Regions from separate parts of the Phreatobacter sp. AB_2022a genome, predicted to be linked through region 1. Evidence: riboswitches for the same ligand, from Rfam matches in the RefSeq annotation. Region 1 holds a riboswitch; the other holds the start of a gene.
What was found. A riboswitch is a leader RNA that binds a small molecule or an ion and turns the genes downstream of it on or off. The one in region 1 is predicted to bind glycine.
Positions count from the first base shown of each region.

Region 2: linked by a shared signal. The riboswitch ahead of gcvT (glycine cleavage system aminomethyltransferase GcvT) and the one ahead of OZ671_RS19080 (D-amino acid dehydrogenase) in region 1 are both predicted to bind glycine.

Region 1 is NZ_JAPSET010000026.1:82,374-85,777, reverse strand. Features, by position in the region: gene OZ671_RS19090 (MFS transporter) at 1-91, opposite strand, end outside; gene OZ671_RS19085 (MBL fold metallo-hydrolase) at 310-1,359, opposite strand; glycine riboswitch at 1,657-1,753, shown strand; gene OZ671_RS19080 (D-amino acid dehydrogenase) at 1,887-3,152, shown strand; gene hppD (4-hydroxyphenylpyruvate dioxygenase) at 3,374-3,404, shown strand, end outside.
Region 2 is NZ_JAPSET010000011.1:73,547-76,950, reverse strand. Features, by position in the region: gene gcvPA (aminomethyl-transferring glycine dehydrogenase subunit GcvPA) at 1-78, opposite strand, end outside; gene OZ671_RS10255 (OsmC family protein) at 96-578, opposite strand; gene gcvH (glycine cleavage system protein GcvH) at 594-971, opposite strand; gene gcvT (glycine cleavage system aminomethyltransferase GcvT) at 1,045-2,184, opposite strand; glycine riboswitch at 2,262-2,392, opposite strand; glycine riboswitch at 2,393-2,501, opposite strand; gene OZ671_RS10240 (hypothetical protein) at 2,589-3,209, opposite strand.

The DNA of each region.
Region 1 (3,404 bases):
AATGGCTGACCAGATGGGCCATCGAGACGCGCGTCAGCAGCGCCGCCTCGCCCCGGCGCGCCGCTGGCATGGTGTCCGACGATGCCGTCATGGCCGGCCCAACATCTCCGAAAGCCTCATGGTCCGACAGACCAAGGCGTTCCGAAGCCGCGGCGGAAGGCGCCGATTTGCACGGCTGCCATGCCGCTTGCCGGCGCTCCCGGACGCCGGCACGCCCGGCCCTCTGAGCTCCGGCAAATTGCCGAACGAGAACAGCAATTTGCGCGAAGAAAGCCGCGGCCGTCGCGAGCGCCGCCGTTTCGGCCCGGTTCAGCGCGGCGCGGCGAAATATTCGACGCCGCGGACGAGGCCGGCGCGCACCAGCTCGCCCTGGTTGAGCGTGTAGTTGACGTGGGACAGCACTTCGCTGAAGGCGAAGCTCGTCTGGTGGGCGTCGAGCTTGCGCGTGAACATGAAGGGGATGAGCTCGGCGGCCGAGCGCGGCTTGTCGCGGCAGGCGGCGATCAGCGCCGCGCAGCGCGATTCATGATGGGCGATGAGCTGCTGGCTGCGCAGGTCCAGCCCGATGAAGGGCAGCTGGTGGCCGGGCAGAACCAGGGTATCCGGCGGGATCTCGGCCTTCAGCAGCCGCAGGCTGCGCAGGAACAGGCCGAGCGGGTCGCCATGCGGATCGACTGCCCAGACGCTGACATTGGGCGTGATCTTGGCCAGCACCTGGTCGGCGACGAACAGCACCTTGTCCTCGGCCGAATGCAGCATGATCTGCTCGGCGGCGTGGCCGTCGCCGGACCGGACCGCAAAGACCCGCCCGCCGATCCTCAGCTGGTCGCCGGCGACGAGGCGCAGGAAGGTGCCGGGCAGGTCGGAGACCATGTGCAGATATTCGCTGCCCTGGGTCGCGACCAGCTCGGTCAGCTCCTGGCCGAGCCCGTGGCTGAGATAGAAGTCGCGGTAGAGCTTGGCGTCGAGCGCATTGGGCTTCAGCGAAATGTTCAGGCAGCTCAGATAGGAGGTCTGGCTGGTCAGCAGCGGCATGTCGAAGCGGCGGGCGAGCCAGCCGGCGAGCCCGATATGGTCGGGATGGAAATGGGTGACGATCAGGCGCGTCAGACGCCGGCCCTTGAGCGGACCGGCGACCAGCGCCTCCCAGGCGTCGCGGGTCACCTGGTCGTCGATGCCGGTATCGAGCACGGCCCAGCCGTCGCCGTCCTCGATCAGATAGATGTTCACGTGGTTGAGCCGGAAGGGCAGTGGCAGCCGCGTCCAGAGGATGCCCGGCGCGATCTCCAGCACCGCGCCCGGCTCGGGGGGCGTCGGCACGGGGAAGACGAGATCGGGTTCGGTGGCCAGGGCGGACATGCGGGGAGACTTTCGGGTTGGCGATGGCTGACGTGATGCCGCGGATCGGATGAAAAGGACGGGCTTCAATGATGCTCGCAGCGCCTGGTGCCTGTCGGCCGCGGCATGCGCCTGACGGCCGAACCCGCAACGCGGCGAGCGCAAAAATCCGGGCACCCGCGCCGGATGCCGCCGGTGCCCCGGTCCCATCTGGCAGAATATGACGCCGCGGTCCATCGGCCAGACGGCCGTTAGGCATGTCGCGCGACACCGCGGCGGCACGCTCTTGACAGCTGCGCCGCGACGACGGCATTGCTTGTCGCCAACACGGAAGAGATCGACCCGCCTCGCGTGGGACGGCGCCGACGGAGCAACCGCCCCGGAAACTCTCAGGCAAAAAGACCGTGTCCGAAGTCAGACTCTGAAAAGTGGAGCCGCATGCTCCCGCCGATGGTGTAAGTCGCCGCTCAATGCATGAGCGCCGGTGAAGCTCTCAGGCCAATGACAGAGGGGGCGTTCGAACCCGCATGATGCGGGAAGGAGCGCCTATGATTTCGACGAAACCCTCCCATGTGGCGGTGATCGGCGCCGGCATTACCGGCATCACCACGGCCTACAATCTTGCCAAGCGCGGCTGCCGTGTCACGGTCTTCGACCGCCATCCCTATGCGGCGATGGAGACCTCCTTCGCCAATGGCGGCCAGCTTTCCGCGTCCAATGCCGAGGTCTGGAACAGCTGGGCGACCGTGCTGAAGGGCATGAAATGGATGTTCACGCCGGGCGCGCCGCTGCTGGTGAACCCGACGCCGTCCTGGCACAAGCTGTCCTGGATGGCCGAGTTCATCGCGGCGATCCCGAAATATGAAGAAAACACCGTGACCACGGCCCGGCTCGCGGTCGAGGCGCGGGCCCATCTCACCCGCATCGCCCGGGACGAGGGCATCGATTTCGACTGCGAGACCCGCGGCATCCTGCATTTCTATCACACCAGGGCCGATTTCGAGGCGGCGGCACGGGTGTCGCAGCTGCTCGCGCGCGGCGGCCTGGAACGGCGCGCGGTGACGCTGGGGGAGATCCGCGCCATCGAGCCGGCCCTGAAGGGCGCGTTCTACGGCGGCTTCTACACGCCGTCGGACTTCACCGGCGACATCCACAAATTCACCAATGGCCTCGCCAGGGCCTGCGAAAGGCTGGGTGTCGCGATGCGGCTGGCGACCGAGGTGACCGGCCTGGTGCCGACCGATCTTGCCGTGCGGATTTCCAGCCGCTCGGTCGAGCCGACGCTCGACGGTGCCGCCGAGCCCGAGCGGATCGAGAGCTTCGACCAGGTGGTGGTGTGCGGCGGCGTCATGTCGCGCAGCATCGGCCGTCAGGCCGGCGACCGGGTCAACGTCTATCCGGTCAAGGGCTATTCGATCACCGTCAATCTGATCGACGCGGCCGACCGGGAGGCGGCGCCCTGGACGAGCCTGCTCGACGACCGCGCCAAGATCGTCACCAGCCGGCTCGGCGCGGACCGGTTCCGCGTGGCCGGCACGGCCGAGTTCAACGGCGTCAACAAGGACATCCGGGCCGAGCGCATCGGCCCCCTGATCGCCTGGTGCCGCGCCCATTTCCCCGGCATGAGCACGCGCCAGGTCGTGCCCTGGGCCGGCCTCCGGCCGATGATGCCCGACATGATGCCGCGGGTGATGCGCGGGCGGAACCCGCGGGTCTTCTACAATACCGGCCACGGCCATCTCGGCTGGACGCTGTCGGCGGCCACCGCCGATGCGATCGGGGCGCTCGCGACCCAGCGCGCCAACGCGGCCTGACGGCGCCGGAACGACACGATCCGGGCGCGCACGGAGAGCGGCCGGGATGAGCAGGGATCGGCGCGGTCAAAAAGGACGGCGCCGATTTCGTGTACCGTGACGCCCGAACGCGCATGGAACGTGCAGGCTCCTGGCGTGGCGTCGGCGCTTTTGCAGCCCTTTCGCACCGGCGTGGGCGTAGTCTTCCGGCATCGACCATCAGGATGCGGGAGGACATGGCAATGGGTCCCTTTCCACATGACGCGCCCAAGG
Region 2 (3,404 bases), on a different contig from region 1:
GAGCTCGTCGACCGAAGCGGCACCGATCTTGGCGAGCATGTCGGCGCGGTCTTCGGCGGTCAGCGGCAGGTAGCGCATGAGGCGTCGGGTCCAGTTCAGGCGATGATCGGATCGGAGGCTTCGACCACGACCTCGGCACGGACCGAGTTCGCGATGTAGCACTCCTCATGGGAGCGGTGATGCAGGTGGTCGATGTCGGCGCGGCTCGGCAGGCGGTCGCCGGAGAAGGTCACCGCCGGCCGCAGCGTCACGGTCGAAACGTAGAGCTTGCCCTTGTCGTTCGGGCTCATCACGCCTTCCGCCTTGTCGACGTAGGAATCGACTCGGAAGCCCTGCTTGGCCGCGAAGGCCAGGAAGAACAGCATGTGGCAGGACGAGACGGAGGCGACCAGCGCCTCCTCCGGGTCGACCGCGTCCTCACGGGAGAACGGCACGCGCACGCTCGACGGCGCCGACGAGGCGGGCACCGCGACGCCGCCGTCGAAGCGCCAGACATGCGCCCGCGAATAGCGGTTGTCGGTGAAGACGGCAGCCGCCTCCCGGTTCCAGGCGACCTCGGCGGTGTAGCTGTGCGCCATGACCTGCGCCCCGTGTCAGGAAATCGAGGACAGGAACGCCTGGTAGGCCGCCTCGTCCATCAGGGCGTCGAGCTCGGCCGGATCGGCGATCTTGAGCTTGACGAACCAGCCCTTGCCGGCCGGATCCTCGTTGACGGTGCCGGGGGCGGCCTCGAGCTCGGCGTTGACGGCGATCACCTCGCCGCCGACGGGCGCGTAGATGTCGGAGGCCGCCTTGACGCTCTCGACCACAGCGGTGCCGTCGCCCTTGGCCACCTTGCGGCCGATCTCGGGCAGCTCGACGAAAACGACGTCGCCGAGCTGCTGCTGGGCATAGTCGGAAATGCCGATCGTGCCGGTATCGCCTTCGACGGCGATATATTCGTGGTCCTTGGTGTAGCGGATCGTGGCCATGGGAAGTTCCTCTGGATGGCTATCATGTGAGGCACGGTGCCGGCCGGGCCGGATGCTTGAGCTTCGCCCGACGTCAGCCGCGGAAGTAGCGGTGCGGCGCGAACGGCATGGTGACCACCTTGGCGGGCAGGTCCTTGCCGCGCACCTCGAGCAGCACCGGCGTGCCCGGCTCGGCGAAACGGCTGTTGACGTAACCCATGGCGACCGGGCCGTTGACGGTCGGTCCGAAGCCGCCCGACGTGACCATGCCGATGGCGGCGCCGTCGGCCGCCTTGATCGGGGTGCCCTCGCGCGCCGGCGCCCGGCCGTCGGGTACGATGCCGACCCGGCGGCGCGACGGTCCCTCGGCAAGCTCGCGCTGGATGCGCTGGGCGCCCGGGAAGCCGCCTTCGGTGCGGCGGCGCTTCTGGATCGACCAGGTGAGCCCGGCCTCCACCGGCGAGGTGGTGGTGTCGATATCGTGGCCGTAGAGGCAGAGGCCGGCCTCCAGGCGCAGGCTGTCGCGGGCGCCGAGGCCGATCGGCTTGACCCGCGGGTCGGCGGTCAGCCTCTGCCAGATAGCAGCCGCGTTCTTGGCTTCGATGCAGAGCTCGAAACCATCCTCGCCGGTATAGCCGGAACGGGAGGCGTGGACGAACATGCCGTCGAGCTTGGCCTCGATGAAGGTCATGAACGGCGTTGCGGCAATGCCGGGAATGAGATCGTCCAGCACGGCCGCGGCCTTCGGGCCCTGCAGCGCGACCAGCGCCAGGGTCGGGTCCGGCTTCAGGCTGACACCGGCGGGAAGCCGCGCGGCGATATGGGCGAAATCCTGGTCCTTGCAGGCGGCGTTGACCACCATATAGGCCCAGCCTTCGTAACCGGCGTAACCCGACCGGGTGATCATGAGGTCGTCGAGGATGCCGCCGTCCTCGGCGGTGAGTTGGCTGTAGCGCTGCTGGCCGGGCTTGAGGTTGAGGATATCGGCCGGCACCAGCGCCTCGAGCGCCCGCGCCGTGGTCTCCCAGTCCGGTCCGACGACGAAGGCCTGGCCCATATGGCTGACGTCGAAGAGGCCGGCGTCGCTGCGCGTCCAGTTGTGCTCGGTGAGCACGCCGGTCGGATATTGCACCGGCATGTCGTAGCCGGCGAAGGGCACCATCTTGGCGCCGGCATCGACGTGGAGCTGATGGAGCGGGGTCTTGTGCAGCGGCCCGGAAACGGTCTCAGCCATTGGTCATCCTGCATCGGCGCGCGAACAGGCCCGGGGCGATGGCCCGGACACGCTCGAAACGCGGGCTTGTCGCCCGCTCGCGCCCCTCTGTCGCAGGAACCTGAGAGATTCACCGGGGCCCGAAGGCCAGAGCACCCCGGCAGGGCGCCCTATCGGCTTACTCCGTCGGTGGGCCGGGTTTGGACGCCAGGCCGCTTTCCAGAATGCCGATCCCCCGGCGGTCCTTTTGCCTGAGAGGTTCCGGGGCCGTTGCTCCTTCGGCGCCGGGAGATCTTCAGAACGTAACAAGACCACCCGGACTCTCCCGCCGGGTTCATAAGGCACACCTTGGCAATGACCGCATCGGCAGCCGGAGTCAAGGCGCGGCTGTGGGCCGCGCGCCGTTGGTCCGCAGCGCGCGGGCGTCAGTGGCCGCGGCGGGCCTGGCGGCCGCGCTGACGCTGCTGCGGCTGGGCCATCGTGTCGAAACCGACGAAGATGATGTAGTTCTGTAGCTCTTCCGGCGGCGGCAGGGCGAAGGCGACCTGGTCCTCGATCTGGGTGAAGGAGACGTTCGGCGAGCCGGCCGGCACATCGATCGGCACCGTGTAGAGCCGCGACCAGATCGGCTGCGACAGGCCGCGGGTCACCGCGATGCGGATCGGCAGGCTGAGCCGCGCGCTGCCCTCGGCCTTCGGGCCGGACAGCACGCGTCCCTCGACGCCGACCTTGACGATCATGGTCTGCCCGTCGATGCGGCATTCGCGCGCAAGATCGGTAATGGTCGCCTGGTACCGCAGCTCGGTCGGTCCATCGCCGCCCTGGCGCCAGACGTTGGAGCCGTCGCGCACTTCGATGCGCGGACACAGGTTCTCCTGCAGCGCCTGCGGGCCGGCCTGCACCGGCTGGCCGAACAGCGCATTGTGGACAGGCGAGCCGACGCCCGGCGCCGGCTGCGCCGCAGCCTCGGGCGACTGGCTCTGACCGCCGCCGAAAAGATTGCCACCACTGGTGCCACAGCCCGCGAGACCGGCCGCAAGACCCATTACCAAGGCGATTCGGGCCGTTGCCCGGCCCGTCAAACCAAATCTGCGCAGCACGTAAGGGCCCCTGATAAGCTTTTGCGACCGGGGCTTATAGCAAAGCCAGTCGGGCGGAACCAAGGCCTGATGACGGACCCCGTCCAGGAGCACCATCGCCTTTGGTGATGGACTTCCGTCGTGATTTTCATGAGAAGGGCA